Regions from separate parts of the Viridibacillus sp. FSL R5-0888 genome, predicted to be linked through region 1. Evidence: a T-box and tRNA genes for the amino acid it is inferred to sense, from the RefSeq annotation. Region 1 holds a T-box; the other regions hold tRNA genes.
What was found. The T-box of region 1 lies ahead of ileS (isoleucine--tRNA ligase). A T-box ahead of a tRNA ligase gene usually reads a tRNA of that ligase, here a tRNA-Ile.
Positions count from the first base shown of each region.

Region 2: it encodes a tRNA-Ile, which carries the amino acid that the T-box ahead of ileS (isoleucine--tRNA ligase) is inferred to sense. The anticodon was not compared.
Region 3: it encodes a tRNA-Ile, which carries the amino acid that the T-box ahead of ileS (isoleucine--tRNA ligase) is inferred to sense. The anticodon was not compared.

Region 1 covers NZ_JBBPAU010000001.1:3,381,804-3,388,809, forward strand. Annotated here, with positions in the region: gene MKY02_RS16945 (RluA family pseudouridine synthase) at 151-1,065, opposite strand; gene lspA (signal peptidase II) at 1,062-1,541, opposite strand; gene ileS (isoleucine--tRNA ligase) at 1,783-4,551, opposite strand; T-box leader at 4,599-4,825, opposite strand; gene MKY02_RS16960 (DivIVA domain-containing protein) at 4,876-5,385, opposite strand; gene MKY02_RS16965 (YlmH family RNA-binding protein) at 5,484-6,272, opposite strand; gene MKY02_RS16970 (YggT family protein) at 6,342-6,608, opposite strand; gene MKY02_RS16975 (cell division protein SepF) at 6,633-7,006, opposite strand, start outside.
Region 2 covers NZ_JBBPAU010000001.1:596,434-603,439, reverse strand. Annotated here, with positions in the region: rRNA gene MKY02_RS02940 (23S ribosomal RNA) at 1-2,648, opposite strand, end outside; tRNA gene MKY02_RS02935 (tRNA-Ala) at 2,745-2,820, opposite strand; tRNA gene MKY02_RS02930 (tRNA-Ile) at 2,835-2,911, opposite strand; rRNA gene MKY02_RS02925 (16S ribosomal RNA) at 3,008-4,560, opposite strand; gene MKY02_RS02920 (nucleotidyltransferase-like protein) at 4,916-5,791, opposite strand; gene MKY02_RS02915 (YgzB family protein) at 5,932-6,288, shown strand; gene perR (peroxide-responsive transcriptional repressor PerR) at 6,406-6,849, opposite strand.
Region 3 covers NZ_JBBPAU010000001.1:101,645-108,650, forward strand. Annotated here, with positions in the region: rRNA gene MKY02_RS00490 (23S ribosomal RNA) at 1-2,078, shown strand, start outside; rRNA gene rrf (5S ribosomal RNA) at 2,207-2,322, shown strand; tRNA gene MKY02_RS00500 (tRNA-Val) at 2,332-2,407, shown strand; tRNA gene MKY02_RS00505 (tRNA-Thr) at 2,425-2,500, shown strand; tRNA gene MKY02_RS00510 (tRNA-Lys) at 2,513-2,588, shown strand; tRNA gene MKY02_RS00515 (tRNA-Leu) at 2,609-2,693, shown strand; tRNA gene MKY02_RS00520 (tRNA-Gly) at 2,719-2,793, shown strand; tRNA gene MKY02_RS00525 (tRNA-Leu) at 2,800-2,888, shown strand; tRNA gene MKY02_RS00530 (tRNA-Arg) at 2,921-2,997, shown strand; tRNA gene MKY02_RS00535 (tRNA-Pro) at 3,002-3,078, shown strand; tRNA gene MKY02_RS00540 (tRNA-Ala) at 3,098-3,173, shown strand; rRNA gene MKY02_RS00545 (16S ribosomal RNA) at 3,321-4,873, shown strand; tRNA gene MKY02_RS00550 (tRNA-Ile) at 4,969-5,045, shown strand; tRNA gene MKY02_RS00555 (tRNA-Ala) at 5,059-5,134, shown strand; rRNA gene MKY02_RS00560 (23S ribosomal RNA) at 5,231-7,006, shown strand, end outside.

The DNA of each region.
Region 1 (7,006 bases):
TATAGGTGTACTTAAGATATGTCGAAAAAAACTTGCATCACAAGGATTTTCCACATTTCACGCATACCTTCTCAGCCTCTCTGGACTGTCTTTAAAGGTGAATATTTTGTTTTTCACTACGACAAGTATATTACGCTAGGACTTAAAATGTCAATAGTTACTTTTCAATTCTTTTAATAACTCTTCATAATCAGCTGGTAATGGCGCCTCAAATTCTAAATATTCACCAGTTGAAGGATGAATAAAGCCTAATACACCGGCGTGTAGAACTTGTCCACCAAAGTCGAGTGTTTTTCTCGGCCCGTATTTTGGATCACCGGCTAATGGATAACCAATATAGTTCATATGGACACGGATTTGATGTGTACGTCCTGTTTCTAGTCTACATTGTACAAGAGTGTAATCCACTCCTAAACGGTCGATTACAGTAAAATGCGTAATCGCATGCTTTCCATTATCAACAACACCCATTTTTTGACGATCGCGTGAATCACGACCTATCGGAGCATCAATTGTTCCTTTATCGTGCGGAATATGACCGTGAACAAGCGCCGTATAACGACGAGTTACTGTCTTATCTACAAGTTGCTGTACTAATGATTCATGTGCTTTATCATTTTTGGCAACCATTAATAAACCAGAAGTATCTTTATCAATACGATGTACGATTCCAGGACGCGCTACACCATTAATGCCTGATAAATCTTGGCAATGATACATTAGACCATTTACAAGAGTACCAGTTGCATGACCTGGTGCTGGGTGTACAACCATGCCTTTTGGCTTGTTAACTACAATAACGTCGCTATCTTCATAGACGATTTCTAAATTTAAATCTTCTGCAACGATTTCAAGTGGTTCTGTTTCTGGTGGGGTTACTGAAATAACGTCCCCTTCTTTGACTTTATATTTTGTTTTAACAGGCTCATCATTTACCATAACGATTCCATCTTTTAACCAAGTTTGAATTTGAGAACGAGACCAGTCTTGTTGCATTGCTGCAAATGCTTTATCAATACGCTCACCATTCAATTCTTGCATTACTGTATAACTTACTGCTGTCATTGTTTCACCTTTTTCTGATTGAGTTTCTCTTCAAAGAGCATATAAATAATTAACATCACAACACCAATTGTTAGCGCTGCATCTGCAATATTAAAAATCGGGAAATCATAATTAATAACTGGGATTAGTACATTTACAAAATCCACTACTTCACCGCGAAATACACGATCAATAAAATTACCAATCGCTCCACCTAATAAGAACATAAGGCTCACTTGAAATAATGGCTTTCCTTTTGCTTCTTTATGAAAATAATAAAGAATACCGATTATTACAGCTACCGTAACAATTGCAAATAACCAAAATTGTCCCTGCAACATTCCCCATGCTGCTCCGCGATTACGATGCGAAAGAAGTCCAAAATAAGGATCCCATAGCATAATACTTTCACCAAGTTGCATGTTTTTAACGATACTCCATTTTGTTAGTTGATCGATAATTACTACAAAAGCTGCTAGCCCATAATATTTATACACCGCAATATCCTCCGTTTACTCTATATCTTAACCATTTTAACATAACAGAGCTATGAATGAAAAAAACTACTCATAAAATACTTCTTTTTGCAACAAAAAAGCCCCTTTCTATGAATAATCGTTGAAAAAGGCAGTCTCTTAAACAAAAATATATTTTTATATTGTTTCTGATATCTTTGAATGTACATTTTTCATATAAAAATGAGCAGTCCGATTAGTTATCGACTGCTCATTTTTTCAATTATGCTTCAGGATAGTATTTTTCTACAACATCCGCACAGTGTGCACATAATGTTGGGTGTGATTCACTTTGACCAACTGTTTCAGAAATTGACCAGCAACGTTCACATTTTTCACCTGTAGCTTTTTCTACAAGAACAGCTACGTTATCTACTACTACTGCTTCTGCCGGAGCTTGTGTAGTTTCGCCGCCTACCACGAATTCTGAAACGATATTCAATTGAGCAAAATTAATATCTTGATCTGCAAGTAAAGATGTAGTTGCTTCATCTGCAAAGACTGTCACTTTTGCTTCTAATGATTTACCGATTATTTTCGCGTTACGCGCTTCTTCTAAAGCTTTTAAAATTGCATTACGAACAGTGATGATTTGAGCCCATTTCGTGCGTAATGCTTCAAAATCTTCTTGTTCAACAGCTTCTGGCATATCAGTTAATTGAACGCTTACTGCCTCTGTGTTATCTAAATACGACCACATTTCATCTGTTGTATGTGGAATGATTGGAGTTAATAATTTTAATAATGCTTGTAATGTATCATACATAACCGATTGCATTGCACGACGGTCTGCATTATCTTGACCTTCGATATACACAACGTCTTTTGCAATATCTAAGTAGAATGAGCTTAACTCAGTTGCTACGAAGTTGTTGATTGTGTGATATACGCTTGCAAATTCATAGTTATCATAATGTGTGCGTACCGCTTTAATCACATCTTGTAATTTCATGTACATATAGCGATCCACTTCACGAAGATCTGCATATGCTACGCGATCTGTTTTAGGATTGAAGTCGCTCACATTACCATGTAGGAAACGAAGCGTATTACGGATTTTACGGTAGACTTCAGAAACTTGCTTCATGATGTCCATCGAAATACGAACGTCAGCTGTGTAGTCTACTGATGCTACCCATAAACGTAGAATATCGCCACCATATTGGTTCATTACTTTGATAGGAGCGATAATATTCCCAATAGATTTACTCATTTTGCGCCCTTCGCCATCTAATACGAAACCGTGAGAAAGTAAACCTTTATACGGCGCATGCCCATGTATAGCAACACTTGTAATAAGTGAAGAGTTGAACCATCCACGGTATTGGTCAGAGCCTTCTAAATAAAGATCTGCAGGGTAGCGTAATTCTGGGCGTTCATCTAATACACCTTGGTGTGTAGAACCTGAGTCAAACCAAACATCCATAATGTCGGTTTCTTTAGTAAATTCGCCATTTGGACTACCTGGATGAGTGAAGCCTGCTGGTAATAAATCTTTTGCTTCACGTTCGAACCAAATGTTTGAACCGTGTTCTTTAAATAGATTTGCAACGTGTTCGATTGTTTCTTCAGTAATGATTGGTTCATCATTCTCAGCATAAAACACTGGAATTGGAACACCCCAAGCACGTTGACGAGAAATACACCAGTCCCCGCGATCACGAATCATATTGAATAGACGTGTTTCACCCCAAGAAGGTGTAAAGTTTGTATCACGAATTGCTTGTAACAATTCTGGACGGAATGCTTCAATTGAAGCAAACCACTGTGCAGTTGCACGATAAATAACTGGTTTTTTGGTACGCCAGTCATGTGGATATGAGTGTGAGAAGAATGAAAGCTTTAGTAACGCTCCTTTTTCTTCTAATGCTTTTGTAATTTCTTTATTGGCATCATTGTAGAACAATCCTTCAAAACCAGGAGCCTCTTCAGTTAATACACCACGGTTATTAACTGGGCTTAAAATACCGATATCGTATTTTTTACCGATGTTAAAGTCGTCTTCACCATGTCCAGGGGCTGTATGAACGCAACCAGTACCTGCGTCAAGTGTAACGTGGTCACCACACATAATCAATGCATCACGGCCATATAAAGGATGAGCTGCTACAACGTATTCTAAATCTTGTCCAGCAATTTCACGATCAATTTCGTAGTTTTCCCATTCTAAAGTTTCTGCTACTTTTTCAAGTAAACCTTTAGCTATGATAAATTTCTTATCAGCCACTTTTACTACCGCATATGTGAATTCTGGATTCACGGAAATACCTAAGTTAGCAGGAATTGTCCATGGCGTTGTTGTCCAGATGATAAAGTTTTCATCAGTATTAACTACACCTTTACCGTCTTTTACAGCAAATGCAACATAGATAGATGGTGATTTGATATCTTGGTATTCAATTTCTGCTTCAGCTAATGCTGATTCACTTGATGGAGACCAGTAAACTGGTTTTAAACCTTTATAGATATAACCTTTTTTAGCCATTTCACCAAAGACTTTAATTTGACGCGCTTCGAATTTAGGTTGTAATGTGATATATGGATTATCCCAGTCACCACGAACACCGATACGTTTAAATTGAGTTCGTTGACGATCAACTTGCTCGTAAGCATACTCTTCACAAAGTTTACGGAATTCCGCAGTAGTCATTTCTTTGCGTTTTACACCTTTGTTAGTTAGTGCTTGCTCGATTGGTAGACCATGCGTATCCCAACCTGGTACATAAGGAACGAAGTAACCAGTCATTGAACGGTGACGATTAACCATATCTTTTAATACTTTGTTTAATGCATGTCCCATATGAAGATCGCCATTTGCGTATGGAGGGCCATCATGTAAGATGAATGCTGGGCGATCTTTTGTACGCTCTAACACCAACGCGTTGATGTCCATTTCTTCCCATTTTTCTTGGATTTTCGGTTCATTAGCCGGTAAATTTCCACGCATCGGGAAATCTGTTTTCGGCATTAATAACGTATCTTTGTATTCCATATAAAATCCTCCTCTTTTTTAAGCAAATAAAAAACTCCCCATCCCAAAAAAGGGACGAGGAGGAATTATCTCGCGGTACCACCCTAATTGCGTATAATAATTTAATACGCCTCTTAGACACCTTAACGTGGTGTGAGCCGAGATTACTTACTGTTTTTGTTCAGTAATCTAGTTCCAGAGTGATTTTCTTCCTTGAGTGTATAGTCTGAGCTTACACCGTCCTCAGATCGCTTTTACATCACTCAAAAAATACTGTCTCCATCATAACTTTTTCTTTGATATGTTGACATTATAGAAAACAGAAAGCATTCAGTCAAGTATCGTTTACTCTACAGGTGTATCTAAGCGCTCTAATTCTGTTGAATCAATTTCATACTCCAATAAATGATCCCAATCATCGGATTCAATCAAATCTAATTGAGCTTCAACAATCATTTTGAAGCGATTACGGAATACTTTAGATTGTTTTTTCAACTCTTCAATTTCTAGTGCAATACGACGTGCTTTTGATAGAGCTTCGTTAACAATACGATCAGCATTCTTCTCAGCTTCTTTAACGATCAATTTTGCTTCTTTAGTAGAATTACGTCGCACTTCTTCAGCAGCTTCTTGTGCAATGACAATTGATTTTTGAAGTGTTGATTCAATTGAATTATAGTGACCAATTTGCTCATTCGAAGTTAGTAATTTGCTTTCTAGCTCTTTTTTCTCTTTTAAAACAACTTCATAGTCTTTTATGATTTGCATTAAAAACTCATTGACTTCATCTTCATTGTAACCTCTGAAACCACGAGTAAACTCTTTATTATGTATATCAACAGGCGATAACGGCATTTTCTACACTCTCCCTTATAGCATAATATATATTGTAAACTATTATACAGGTCATTAATGGTAAGTACATCGAAAAAACAACAAATTTAATGAAATTGTTATGTTTTTCTTTCCATACGACCTATATTAATGCGAATTTTATCTTTTTTTGTTCTTCCTTCAATAGCTCTTATCATAAATCTCCCGAAACCTCGAATCGATAGTAAATCGAGTTCATGCAACTCAAAAGAAATATTTTCACGGATAGTAAAGTTAACCTTCACTTTTCCACTATTAATAAGTGCTGCTGATTTCTGACGAGATATATTAAATACAGAAGCGATAACTGTATCTAAACGCATCGAACTTACTGTCATCATTTCATCCGTCCAAACTTCTTCATTTGATAGTAACATTTCAGTTGAATTTAGCTCTTCTACATATACTTTTACCTTACCAATTGAAGTGAGATTAGCTCGGACATAATCTTCTATTTCTGAAGCAATAGCGAATTGGGCTGTAGAGTTGTCTAATCTTATATCCCCAAATTTCTCTCTTCCTAAACCAAGTGATAGTAACGCCCCTAAAACATCTGGATGCTCAAGCTGAACAAACTTAGTAGGATAGCGCAGATGGAATACCGTGATTTGATAATCCTCTTCTACTGGTACAAAATAGGACGGGTATATAAGAATCCTTCTGCGCTCAGCTTCATCAAATGCACCAAAATTCGCCATTTCAATATCGCCTTGATGTCCAATAATTGACTGTGCTATAAAACGTTGACGCGGATCTAGAAAGTCCGTTAACTTTGGCGCATATCGATTTTCTACTTCCATACGCCAGCCACTAACTTGATCAATAAATTCACGCTCTTCTGGTCGGAAATGCTGAAATATCTCTTCCATAATACCCCTCCTTTCTTAATAAAAAAACCCCACATTCATATTGTGGGGAAGAGTGACATTGACTAAAAACTAGAGTAAAAATCCATTAAACAAACTTATTACTCCTTGATTTGCCAAATTCAATACAAATAACGCGACGATTGGCGAAATATCAATCATACCTAGCGGTGGAATAAAACGTCTAAATAACTCTAAATACGGCTCGCAAATTTTACCTAAAATTTGTCCGAATTTAGACTCATAAGCTGCTGGAACCCACGACATCAAAATATAAATGATAAGCGCAATTGAATAATAGAAAATTAATTTTGAAATTATACTACCTACTATAAACATAAATTATTAAACTCCTCAGTTTGATCAGTCTTCATAATAATATTCAGAAATATTACCGTCAACTTCTACATTATCTGGTGTGCATAAAAATATGTCCGTACCAATACGTTTTATATCTCCACCCAGTGCACATATTGTACCACTTAAGAAGTCAATAATACGAATACCTTGCTCTTTATCTATACGCTGTAGATTTACAACGACTGCACGCTTGCTTTTTAGATGTTCAGCAATATCTTGAGCTTCTGCATAGACACGAGGTTCCGCTAAGACAACCTTAGAAGATTTTTGTGTAATACTTACTAGATTAGGTGTATTTGTATGTTCAGTTGCCACACTCCGTCGCTCCTTGTTGCTTACTTTTTTAACTGCAGGTTGACTTACTGCAGCTTGATGAA
Region 2 (7,006 bases), 2.8 Mb from region 1:
GGATAGGGACCGAACTGTCTCACGACGTTCTGAACCCAGCTCGCGTACCGCTTTAATGGGCGAACAGCCCAACCCTTGGGACCGACTACAGCCCCAGGATGCGATGAGCCGACATCGAGGTGCCAAACCTCCCCGTCGATGTGGACTCTTGGGGGAGATAAGCCTGTTATCCCCGGGGTAGCTTTTATCCGTTGAGCGATGGCCCTTCCATGCGGAACCACCGGATCACTAAGCCCGTCTTTCGACCCTGCTCGACTTGTAGGTCTCGCAGTCAAGCTCCCTTATGCCTTTACACTCTACGAATGATTTCCAACCATTCTGAGGGAACCTTTGGGCGCCTCCGTTACTCTTTAGGAGGCGACCGCCCCAGTCAAACTGCCCGCCTGACACTGTCTCCTACCCCGCTAAGGGGCATGGGTTAGAAGTTCAATACATCTAGGGTAGTATCCCACCAACGCCTCCTCCGAAGCTGGCGCTCCGGAATCTCTGGCTCCTACCTATCCTGTACAAGATGTATCAAAATTCAATATCAGGCTACAGTAAAGCTCCACGGGGTCTTTCCGTCCTGTCGCGGGTAACCTGCATCTTCACAGGTACTATAATTTCACCGAGTCTCTCGTTGAGACAGTGCCCAGATCGTTACGCCTTTCGTGCGGGTCGGAACTTACCCGACAAGGAATTTCGCTACCTTAGGACCGTTATAGTTACGGCCGCCGTTTACTGGGGCTTCAATTCGCACCTTCGCTTGCGCTAAGCACTCCTCTTAACCTTCCAGCACCGGGCAGGCGTCAGCCCCTATACGTCACCTTACGGTTTTGCAGAGACCTGTGTTTTTGCTAAACAGTCGCCTGGGCCTATTCACTGCGGCTCTCTCGGGCTTTCACCCTACTAGAGCACCCCTTCTCCCGAAGTTACGGGGTCATTTTGCCGAGTTCCTTAACGAGAGTTCTCTCGCACACCTTAGGATTCTCTCCTCGACTACCTGTGTCGGTTTGCGGTACGGGCACCTTTTACCTCGCTAGAGGCTTTTCTTGGCAGTGTGAAATCAGGAACTCCGGACATACGTCCTCGTCATCACAGCTCAACGTTATAGAAATGGGATTTGCCTCATTTCACGCCTCACTGCTTGAACATGCATAACCAACAGCATGCTTACCCTATCCTACTGCGTCCCCCCATTGCTCAAATGGTAAATAGGTGGTACAGGAATATCAACCTGTTGTCCATCGCCTACGCCTATCGGCCTCGGCTTAGGTCCCGACTAACCCTGAGCGGACGAGCCTTCCTCAGGAAACCTTAGTCATTCGGTGGACGGGATTCTCACCCGTCTTTCGCTACTCATACCGGCATTCTCACTTCTAAGCGCTCCACCAGTCCTTCCGGTCTGACTTCACAGCACTTAGAACGCTCTCCTACCACGGACATCTAAGATGTCCATCCACAGCTTCGGTGAATTGTTTAGCCCCGATACATTTTCGGCGCAGCGTCACTCGACCAGTGAGCTATTACGCACTCTTTAAATGATGGCTGCTTCTGAGCCAACATCCTGGTTGTCTAAGCAACGTCACATCCTTTTCCACTTAACAATTACTTTGGGACCTTAGCTGGTGGTCTGGGCTGTTTCCCTCTTGACTACGGATCTTATCACTCGCAGTCTGACTCCCGTGCATAAATCACTGGCATTCGGAGTTTGTCTGAATTCGGTAATCCGGGATGGACCCCTAGTTCAAACAGTGCTCTACCTCCAGGATTCTTTATCACGAGGCTAGCCCTAAAGCTATTTCGGAGAGAACCAGCTATCTCCAGGTTCGATTGGAATTTCTCCGCTACCCACACCTCATCCCCGCACTTTTCAACGTACGTGGGTTCGGGCCTCCAGTAAGTGTTACCTTACCTTCACCCTGGACATGGGTAGATCACCTGGTTTCGGGTCTACAACCACATACTCATTCGCCCTATTCAGACTCGCTTTCGCTGCGGCTCCGTCTTCTAAAACTTAACCTCGCATGTAATCGTAACTCGCCGGTTCATTCTACAAAAGGCACGCTATCACCCATTAACGGGCTCTAACTACTTGTAGGCACATGGTTTCAGGATCTATTTCACTCCCCTTCCGGGGTGCTTTTCACCTTTCCCTCACGGTACTGGTTCACTATCGGTCACTAGGTAGTATTTAGCCTTGGGAGATGGTCCTCCCAGATTCCGACGGAATTTCACGTGTTCCGCCGTACTCAGGATACACTCAAGAGAGAATGAACTTTCAACTACAGGGCTGTTACCTGCTCTGGCGGGCCTTTCCAGACCGCTTCGTTTAACTCATTCCTTTGTAACTCCATATAGAGTGTCCTACAACCCCAAGAGGCAAGCCTCTTGGTTTGGGCTATTCCCGTTTCGCTCGCCGCTACTCAGGGAATCGATTTTTCTTTCTCTTCCTCCAGGTACTTAGATGTTTCAGTTCCCTGGGTCTGCCATCAAGACGCTATGTATTCACGTCAAGATACTGCTCCATTACGAACAGTGGGTTCCCCCATTCGGAAATCTCCGGATCAAAGCTCACTTACAGCTCCCCGAAGCATATCGGTGTTAGTGCCGTCCTTCTTCGGCTCCTAGTGCCAAGGCATCCGCCATGCGCCCTTAATAACTTAACCTAAAAGTTAGTTATTAAGCCTAAAAAACTTAATAATAAAAAATGTGTTACTTAATTTGCTTCAATGTCGTTTTATCCAGTTTTCAAAGAACAATATTGGTGGAGCCTAGCGGGATCGAACCGCTGACCTCCTGCGTGCAAGGCAGGCGCTCTCCCAGCTGAGCTAAGGCCCCAAAAAAAGAAAATATGGTGGGCCTAAATGGACTCGAACCATCGACCTCACGCTTATCAGGCGTGCGCTCTAACCAGCTGAGCTATAGGCCCCTTTTGGGAAAATATATAATTGAAGTATGAACCTTCAAAACTGAACGCAAGACGTTAATCGACAGATCCAAGATCTGTTTCCGTAATTATCCTTAGAAAGGAGGTGATCCAGCCGCACCTTCCGATACGGCTACCTTGTTACGACTTCACCCCAATCATCTATCCCACCTTCGGCGGCTGGCTCCATAAAGGTTACCTCACCGACTTCGGGTGTTACAAACTCTCGTGGTGTGACGGGCGGTGTGTACAAGGCCCGGGAACGTATTCACCGTGGCATGCTGATCCACGATTACTAGCGATTCCGGCTTCATGTAGGCGAGTTGCAGCCTACAATCCGAACTGAGAACGATTTTATGAGATTAGCATACCCTCGCGAGTTAGCGACTCTTTGTATCGTCCATTGTAGCACGTGTGTAGCCCAGGTCATAAGGGGCATGATGATTTGACGTCATCCCCACCTTCCTCCGGTTTGTCACCGGCAGTCACCTTAGAGTGCCCAACTAAATGATGGCAACTAAGATCAAGGGTTGCGCTCGTTGCGGGACTTAACCCAACATCTCACGACACGAGCTGACGACAACCATGCACCACCTGTCACCAATGTCCCCGAAGGGAAAACTCTATCTCTAGAGCGGTCATTGGGATGTCAAGACCTGGTAAGGTTCTTCGCGTTGCTTCGAATTAAACCACATGCTCCACCGCTTGTGCGGGCCCCCGTCAATTCCTTTGAGTTTCAACCTTGCGGCCGTACTCCCCAGGCGGAGTGCTTAATGCGTTAGCTGCAGCACTAAGGGGCGGAAACCCCCTAACACTTAGCACTCATCGTTTACGGCGTGGACTACCAGGGTATCTAATCCTGTTTGCTCCCCACGCTTTCGCGCCTCAGTGTCAGTTACAGACCAGAAAGTCGCCTTCGCCACTGGTGTTCCTCCAAATCTCTACGCATTTCACCGCTACACTTGGAATTCCACTTTCCTCTTCTGCACTCAAGTCTCCCAGTTTCCAATGACCCTCCACGGTTGAGCCGTGGGCTTTCACATCAGACTTAAGAAACCACCTGCGCGCGCTTTACGCCCAATAAATCCGGACAACGCTTGCCACCTACGTATTACCGCGGCTGCTGGCACGTAGTTAGCCGTGGCTTTCTAATAAGGTACCGTCAAGGTACGTTCAGTTACTAACGTACTTGTTCTTCCCTTACAACAGAGTTTTACGATCCGAAAACCTTCATCACTCACGCGGCGTTGCTCCATCAGACTTTCGTCCATTGTGGAAGATTCCCTACTGCTGCCTCCCGTAGGAGTTTGGGCCGTGTCTCAGTCCCAATGTGGCCGATCACCCTCTCAGGTCGGCTATGCATCGTTGCCTTGGTAGGCCGTTACCCCACCAACTAGCTAATGCACCGCGGGCCCATCTAGTAGTGACAGCCGAAACCGCCTTTCAGCATTTTGCCATGTGACAAAATGGATTATTCGGTATTAGCCCCGGTTTCCCGGAGTTATCCCAATCTACTAGGTAGGTTGCCCACGTGTTACTCACCCGTCCGCCGCTAAATCAGAAGAAGCAAGCTTCTTCATCATTCGCTCGACTTGCATGTATTAGGCACGCCGCCAGCGTTCGTCCTGAGCCAGGATCAAACTCTCCATAAAAGTAGTTTGAAAGCTCATTAGCTTTGCTAGCGTATCATCCGAAGATGATATCTATTTTCGTTTTGAACACCAACAGAGTTGATGTTCAAAAACATTTATTGATTAACGTCTTGCATGTTCAGTTTTCAAGGTTCATTTTGTTGTTATTGTAATCGCTTGTTGCAGCGACTTTAATATCTTAACATCTTTCATTTTTGATGTCAATAACTTTTTTGAAAAAGTTTTTTGAGTGAAAGTTTTAAGTTTTAACAACACGTCTTAGCGACAATTAATATAATACAATAGTGTCGATACTCATGTCAACACTTTTTCTAAAAAAATCCGAGGCGTTTTAAACGCCTCAATTAATATACAACTATTCAGCGATTTCTTCAACCTTATAATCTCTATGATATATGTTATTTCCTTTAGTCTCTACACGCTCTACAGAGATGTAGCCTTTATCTATTAAGTATTCGATGAAAACTTCAAGGTTAACTGAATAGTTTTTCAGCTCCTCTTGTTCATGCAATTCTTGAATTGTCCAAAAGTCTTTCTTAGACATTACTTCTATTACATGTGTTGCTCCATCTGCAGTACGAGAATGAATAAAGAACTCGCTTGCTAAAAATAATAACTCTAATCGTTTATCCAACGATTCTTCACTTGTAATAAGTTCTTCATATAATTTATAAATGGCTGGATCAATTTGTTTTACTTGCGACCACACTGTAACCTCAGGGTACATTCCTTTATCCATTACAGCAAGTCGAGCTAAATGATGCAATGATTCAACAACATGATTATAGGCATCTAAGTAATTTTTCTCTTCGAAACATACTTTACCTTCTAAGTATCTTCGTATAAGCTTTGCAAACTCAATACCCATTTTAATTTTCCGACCATAAAAAGGGAACTCCTTCAGTTCCTTTTTTAAATTAAAAAGATACTCATTACGATCGAATAATACTTTTCCAAAGAATAGCCAGTCGACTATCTTCTTATTAGTTCCTACTAATAACCATTTGTTTAACTGCTTCTCCGTAATAATGTGCATAGCAGCTTTTTTATCTTTAAATGTATAATGTTTCGTAAAGACTGGTCGGTCACTTTGTTTTGTAATAATAAGAAGTACCGTATCAAATGTATCTGTTATCGGGCTAACTTCTTCCCTTTTTTCTATTAAAATTACACCTATTGTATTCGGGTGACTTGCTCGTTCTTGGTATATGGGTCGTAGTAGCTGCTCCATAATGATCCTCCTATAGTCAATAGTCAATTTACTCTGTCTTAAACGTTCGACAAAAATAATAAGATTCCTGCATAAAATTTTCACTTCATATTACGATATCATTTTGTGTTATAGTATGTTGTAGATTAGGAGGCTTACAAATGAAACCATATAAAAATAAGATAAATAAAATCCGTTCATTTGCTTTATCTCTCATATTTATAGGCTTTATCATCATGTACGGCGCCATTTTCTTCAGAGAACACCAATGGTTAGTTATTATCTTCATGACACTAGGTATCCTCTGTATTCTTGGAAGTACTTTTGTATATGGATGGATTGGATTCCTTTCAACCCGAGCGGTATTAGTAGAATGTCCGGGGTGCCATAAACACACAAAAGTGCTTGGACGTGTAGATATGTGTATGTATTGCAATGAACCACTTACTTTAGATCCTTCATTAGAAGGACAAGAGTTTGATCAATCATTAAACAATCGCACAAAGCGTAATGATTAATGCCTTCACCCCGTTACTAAATTGTAACGGGGGTTTTTTATTGAAAAAACATTAAATAGTTTACCATAAAAAGAAGCTACCTATGTGTCATTCTTGACAGTTAAGTAGCTCCCTTACTTATTGAACTTTCGTAGCTTGCTCAGAACACGTCGGACAAGTTCCGTAAATTTCCATTCTGTGCGAGTTGATTTTGAAGCCAGTGACATGAGCGGCGAAATGTTCAACCTCATCAAGTCCTGGGTAATGGAAATCTACAATCTTCCCACAACCTTCACAAATAATGTGATAGTGCTTATTTGTAACAAAATCAAAACGACTTGCGCTATCACCATATGTTAATTCTTTCACTAAACCTGATTCTCGGAATACACGAAGATTATTATAAACCGTTGCTACACTCATATTAGGGAATTTCCCTTCAAGTGCTTTGTATATTTCATCAGCTGTTGGATGTGACATTGTTTCGATTAAGTACTCTAAAATAGCATGACGTTGGGGGGTGATCCTTACGCCTGTTGTCTTTAGCGTGTCTAGAGCGCTTTTCAATTGCACTTCAGTCATCGCCATGCACCTCAATTCATAAAAATTATTAGTTTATAATTGTTATAATTAGTTTACTTAAAAACTAGGGCAAATGTCAACATATCCATCTATGAGTCACCTTTTTGTTCTGGTTTTTAATAAGGATAATTTACTAAGCATCAAAAATTAGCTCTAA
Region 3 (7,006 bases), 3.3 Mb from region 1:
CTGGTTCTCTCCGAAATAGCTTTAGGGCTAGCCTCGTGATAAAGAATCCTGGAGGTAGAGCACTGTTTGAACTAGGGGTCCATCCCGGATTACCGAATTCAGACAAACTCCGAATGCCAGTGATTTATGCACGGGAGTCAGACTGCGAGTGATAAGATCCGTAGTCAAGAGGGAAACAGCCCAGACCACCAGCTAAGGTCCCAAAGTAATTGTTAAGTGGAAAAGGATGTGACGTTGCTTAGACAACCAGGATGTTGGCTCAGAAGCAGCCATCATTTAAAGAGTGCGTAATAGCTCACTGGTCGAGTGACGCTGCGCCGAAAATGTATCGGGGCTAAACAATTCACCGAAGCTGTGGATGGACATCTTAGATGTCCGTGGTAGGAGAGCGTTCTAAGTGCTGTGAAGTCAGACCGGAAGGACTGGTGGAGCGCTTAGAAGTGAGAATGCCGGTATGAGTAGCGAAAGACGGGTGAGAATCCCGTCCACCGAATGACTAAGGTTTCCTGAGGAAGGCTCGTCCGCTCAGGGTTAGTCGGGACCTAAGCCGAGGCCGATAGGCGTAGGCGATGGACAACAGGTTGATATTCCTGTACCACCTATTTACCATTTGAGCAATGGGGGGACGCAGTAGGATAGGGTAAGCATGCTGTTGGTTATGCATGTTCAAGCAGTGAGGCGTGAAATGAGGCAAATCCCATTTCTATAACGTTGAGCTGTGATGACGAGGACGTATGTCCGGAGTTCCTGATTTCACACTGCCAAGAAAAGCCTCTAGCGAGGTAAAAGGTGCCCGTACCGCAAACCGACACAGGTAGTCGAGGAGAGAATCCTAAGGTGTGCGAGAGAACTCTCGTTAAGGAACTCGGCAAAATGACCCCGTAACTTCGGGAGAAGGGGTGCTCTAGTAGGGTGAAAGCCCGAGAGAGCCGCAGTGAATAGGCCCAGGCGACTGTTTAGCAAAAACACAGGTCTCTGCAAAACCGTAAGGTGACGTATAGGGGCTGACGCCTGCCCGGTGCTGGAAGGTTAAGAGGAGTGCTTAGCGCAAGCGAAGGTGCGAATTGAAGCCCCAGTAAACGGCGGCCGTAACTATAACGGTCCTAAGGTAGCGAAATTCCTTGTCGGGTAAGTTCCGACCCGCACGAAAGGCGTAACGATCTGGGCACTGTCTCAACGAGAGACTCGGTGAAATTATAGTACCTGTGAAGATGCAGGTTACCCGCGACAGGACGGAAAGACCCCGTGGAGCTTTACTGTAGCCTGATATTGAATTTTGATACATCTTGTACAGGATAGGTAGGAGCCAGAGATTCCGGAGCGCCAGCTTCGGAGGAGGCGTTGGTGGGATACTACCCTAGATGTATTGAACTTCTAACCCATGCCCCTTAGCGGGGTAGGAGACAGTGTCAGGCGGGCAGTTTGACTGGGGCGGTCGCCTCCTAAAGAGTAACGGAGGCGCCCAAAGGTTCCCTCAGAATGGTTGGAAATCATTCGTAGAGTGTAAAGGCATAAGGGAGCTTGACTGCGAGACCTACAAGTCGAGCAGGGTCGAAAGACGGGCTTAGTGATCCGGTGGTTCCGCATGGAAGGGCCATCGCTCAACGGATAAAAGCTACCCCGGGGATAACAGGCTTATCTCCCCCAAGAGTCCACATCGACGGGGAGGTTTGGCACCTCGATGTCGGCTCATCGCATCCTGGGGCTGTAGTCGGTCCCAAGGGTTGGGCTGTTCGCCCATTAAAGCGGTACGCGAGCTGGGTTCAGAACGTCGTGAGACAGTTCGGTCCCTATCCGTCGTGGGCGTAGGAAATTTGAGAGGAGCTGTCCTTAGTACGAGAGGACCGGGATGGACACACCGCTGGTGTACCAGTTGTTCTGCCAAGGGCATCGCTGGGTAGCTATGTGTGGACGGGATAAGTGCTGAAAGCATCTAAGCATGAAGCCCCCCTCAAGATGAGATTTCCCATTACGCAAGTAAGTAAGATCCCTCAAAGACGATGAGGTAGATAGGTTCGAGGTGGAAGTGTGGCGACATACGGAGCTGACGAATACTAATAGATCGAGGACTTAACCAAATTTTACTTAACAAACTTCAATGTAATTTATCCAGTTTTGAGAGAACAAGAAAAACTTATTAAAAAAGTTTAAAAAACACTTGCTTTTAGCTAAGTGAAGTGATATAATAATTCTTGTCTTAAAATAGTCTAGTGACGATAGCAAAGAGGTCACACCCGTTCCCATGCCGAACACGGAAGTTAAGCTCTTTAGCGCCGATGGTAGTTGGGGGTTTCCCCCTGTGAGAGTAGGACGTTGCTAGGCGAATAATATGGAGGATTAGCTCAGCTGGGAGAGCACCTGCCTTACAAGCAGGGGGTCGGCGGTTCGATCCCGTCATCCTCCACCATTTTTCAAATAAACATTGCCGGTGTAGCTCAGTTGGTAGAGCAACTGACTTGTAATCAGTAGGTCGAGGGTTCGACTCCTTTCGCCGGCACCATTCATTTTATTTGAGCCATTAGCTCAGTTGGTAGAGCATCTGACTTTTAATCAGAGGGTCGTAGGTTCGAATCCTACATGGCTCACCATTTTTTAAAAAACATTATATGCGGGTGTGGCGGAACTGGCAGACGCACTAGACTTAGGATCTAGCGCCGCAAGGCGTGGGGGTTCGACTCCCTTCACCCGCACCATAATTTTTAAGTTTATCAGCATATTGCGGAAGTAGTTCAGTGGTAGAACACCACCTTGCCAAGGTGGGGGTCGCGAGTTCGAACCTCGTCTTCCGCTCCAAAATATGCCGGGGTGGCGGAACTGGCAGACGCACAGGACTTAAAATCCTGCGGTAGGTGACTACCGTACCGGTTCGATTCCGGTCCTCGGCACCATTTCTTTTAATTTAATACAAGTGATAATATATGCGCCCGTAGCTCAATTGGATAGAGCGTCTGACTACGGATCAGAAGGTTGTGGATTCGACTTCTGCCGGGCGCGCCATTAACGGGAAGTAGCTCAGCTTGGTAGAGCACTTGGTTTGGGACCAAGGGGTCGCAGGTTCGAATCCTGTCTTCCCGACCATTATTACTTATACCCATACGGGGCCTTAGCTCAGCTGGGAGAGCGCCTGCCTTGCACGCAGGAGGTCAGCGGTTCGATCCCGCTAGGCTCCACCATATATATCTTATGAACCTTGAAAACTGAACATGCAAGACGTTAATCAATAAATGTTTTTGAACATCAACTCTGTTGGTGGATCAAAACAAAAATAGATATCATCTTCGGATGATACGCTAGCAAAGCTAATGAGCTTTCAAACTACTTTTATGGAGAGTTTGATCCTGGCTCAGGACGAACGCTGGCGGCGTGCCTAATACATGCAAGTCGAGCGAATGATGAAGAAGCTTGCTTCTTCTGATTTAGCGGCGGACGGGTGAGTAACACGTGGGCAACCTACCTAGTAGATTGGGATAACTCCGGGAAACCGGGGCTAATACCGAATAATCCATTTTGTCACATGGCAAAATGCTGAAAGGCGGTTTCGGCTGTCACTACTAGATGGGCCCGCGGTGCATTAGCTAGTTGGTGGGGTAATGGCCTACCAAGGCAACGATGCATAGCCGACCTGAGAGGGTGATCGGCCACATTGGGACTGAGACACGGCCCAAACTCCTACGGGAGGCAGCAGTAGGGAATCTTCCACAATGGACGAAAGTCTGATGGAGCAACGCCGCGTGAGTGATGAAGGTTTTCGGATCGTAAAACTCTGTTGTAAGGGAAGAACAAGTACGTTAGTAACTGAACGTACCTTGACGGTACCTTATTAGAAAGCCACGGCTAACTACGTGCCAGCAGCCGCGGTAATACGTAGGTGGCAAGCGTTGTCCGGATTTATTGGGCGTAAAGCGCGCGCAGGTGGTTTCTTAAGTCTGATGTGAAAGCCCACGGCTCAACCGTGGAGGGTCATTGGAAACTGGGAGACTTGAGTGCAGAAGAGGAAAGTGGAATTCCAAGTGTAGCGGTGAAATGCGTAGAGATTTGGAGGAACACCAGTGGCGAAGGCGACTTTCTGGTCTGTAACTGACACTGAGGCGCGAAAGCGTGGGGAGCAAACAGGATTAGATACCCTGGTAGTCCACGCCGTAAACGATGAGTGCTAAGTGTTAGGGGGTTTCCGCCCCTTAGTGCTGCAGCTAACGCATTAAGCACTCCGCCTGGGGAGTACGGCCGCAAGGTTGAAACTCAAAGGAATTGACGGGGGCCCGCACAAGCGGTGGAGCATGTGGTTTAATTCGAAGCAACGCGAAGAACCTTACCAGGTCTTGACATCCCAATGACCGCTCTAGAGATAGAGTTTTCCCTTCGGGGACATTGGTGACAGGTGGTGCATGGTTGTCGTCAGCTCGTGTCGTGAGATGTTGGGTTAAGTCCCGCAACGAGCGCAACCCTTGATCTTAGTTGCCATCATTTAGTTGGGCACTCTAAGGTGACTGCCGGTGACAAACCGGAGGAAGGTGGGGATGACGTCAAATCATCATGCCCCTTATGACCTGGGCTACACACGTGCTACAATGGACGATACAAAGAGTCGCTAACTCGCGAGGGTATGCTAATCTCATAAAATCGTTCTCAGTTCGGATTGTAGGCTGCAACTCGCCTACATGAAGCCGGAATCGCTAGTAATCGTGGATCAGCATGCCACGGTGAATACGTTCCCGGGCCTTGTACACACCGCCCGTCACACCACGAGAGTTTGTAACACCCGAAGTCGGTGAGGTAACCTTTATGGAGCCAGCCGCCGAAGGTGGGATAGATGATTGGGGTGAAGTCGTAACAAGGTAGCCGTATCGGAAGGTGCGGCTGGATCACCTCCTTTCTAAGGATAATTACGGAAACAGATCTTGGATCTGTCGATTAACGTCTTGCGTTCAGTTTTGAAGGTTTATAAAACCTTATATTTTTCCGAAAAAGGGGCCTATAGCTCAGCTGGTTAGAGCGCACGCCTGATAAGCGTGAGGTCGATGGTTCGAGTCCATTTAGGCCCACCATTTTTCTTTTTTTGGGGCCTTAGCTCAGCTGGGAGAGCGCCTGCCTTGCACGCAGGAGGTCAGCGGTTCGATCCCGCTAGGCTCCACCAATATTGTTCTTTGAAAACTGGATAAAACGACATTGAAGCAAATTAAGTAACACATTTTTTATTATTAAGTTTTTTAGGCTTAATAACTAACTTTTAGGTTAAGTTATTAAGGGCGCATGGCGGATGCCTTGGCACTAGGAGCCGAAGAAGGACGGCACTAACACCGATATGCTTCGGGGAGCTGTAAGTGAGCTTTGATCCGGAGATTTCCGAATGGGGGAACCCACTGTTCGTAATGGAGCAGTATCTTGACGTGAATACATAGCGTCTTGATGGCAGACCCAGGGAACTGAAACATCTAAGTACCTGGAGGAAGAGAAAGAAAAATCGATTCCCTGAGTAGCGGCGAGCGAAACGGGAATAGCCCAAACCAAGAGGCTTGCCTCTTGGGGTTGTAGGACACTCTATATGGAGTTACAAAGGAATGAGTTAAACGAAGCGGTCTGGAAAGGCCCGCCAGAGCAGGTAACAGCCCTGTAGTTGAAAGTTCATTCTCTCTTGAGTGTATCCTGAGTACGGCGGAACACGTGAAATTCCGTCGGAATCTGGGAGGACCATCTCCCAAGGCTAAATACTACCTAGTGACCGATAGTGAACCAGTACCGTGAGGGAAAGGTGAAAAGCACCCCGGAAGGGGAGTGAAATAGATCCTGAAACCATGTGCCTACAAGTAGTTAGAGCCCGTTAATGGGTGATAGCGTGCCTTTTGTAGAATGAACCGGCGAGTTACGATTACATGCGAGGTTAAGTTTTAGAAGACGGAGCCGCAGCGAAAGCGAGTCTGAATAGGGCGAATGAGTATGTGGTTGTAGACCCGAAACCAGGTGATCTACCCATGTCCAGGGTGAAGGTAAGGTAACACTTACTGGAGGCCCGAACCCACGTACGTTGAAAAGTGCGGGGATGAGGTGTGGGTAGCGGAGAAATTCCAATCGAACCTGGAGATAGCTGGTTCTCTCCGAAATAGCTTTAGGGCTAGCCTCGTGATAAAGAATCCTGGAGGTAGAGCACTGTTTGAACTAGGGGTCCATCCCGGATTACCGAATTCAGACAAACTCCGAATGCCAGTGATTTATGCACGGGAGTCAGACTGCGAGTGATAAGATCCGTAGTCAAGAGGGAAACAGCCCAGACCACCAGCTAAGGTCCCAAAGTAATTGTTAAGTGGAAAAGGATGTGACGTTGCTTAGACAACCAGGATGTTGGCTCAGAAGCAGCCATCATTTAAAGAGTGCGTAATAGCTCACTGGTCGAGTGACGCTGCGCCGAAAATGTATCGGGGCTAAACAATTCACCGAAGCTGTGGATGGACATCTTAGATGTCCGTGGTAGGAGAGCGTTCTAAGTGCTGTGAAGTCAGACCGGAAGGACTGGTGGAGCGCTTAGAAGTGAGAATGCCGGTATGAGTAGCGAAAGACGGGTGAGAATCCCGTCCACCGAATGACTAAGGTTTCCTGAGGAAGGCTCGTCCGCTCAGGGTTAGTCGGGACCTAAGCCGAGGCCGATAGGCGTAGGCGATGGACAACAGGTTGATATTCCTGTACCACCTATTTACCATTTGAGCAATGGGGGGACGCAGTAGGATAGGGTAAGCATGCTGTTGGTTATGCATGTTCAAGCAGTGAGGCGTGAAATGAGGCAAATCCCATTTCTATAACGTTGAGCTGTGATGACGAGGACGTATGTCCGGAGTTCCTGATTTCACACTGCCAAGAAAAGCCTCTAGCGAGGTAAAAGGTGCCCGTACCGCAAACCGACACAGGTAGTCGAGGAGAGAATCCTAAGGTGTGCGAGAGAACTCTCGTTAAGGAACTCGGCAAAATGACCCCGTAACTTCGGGAGAAGGGGTGCTCTAGTAGGGTGAAAGCCCGA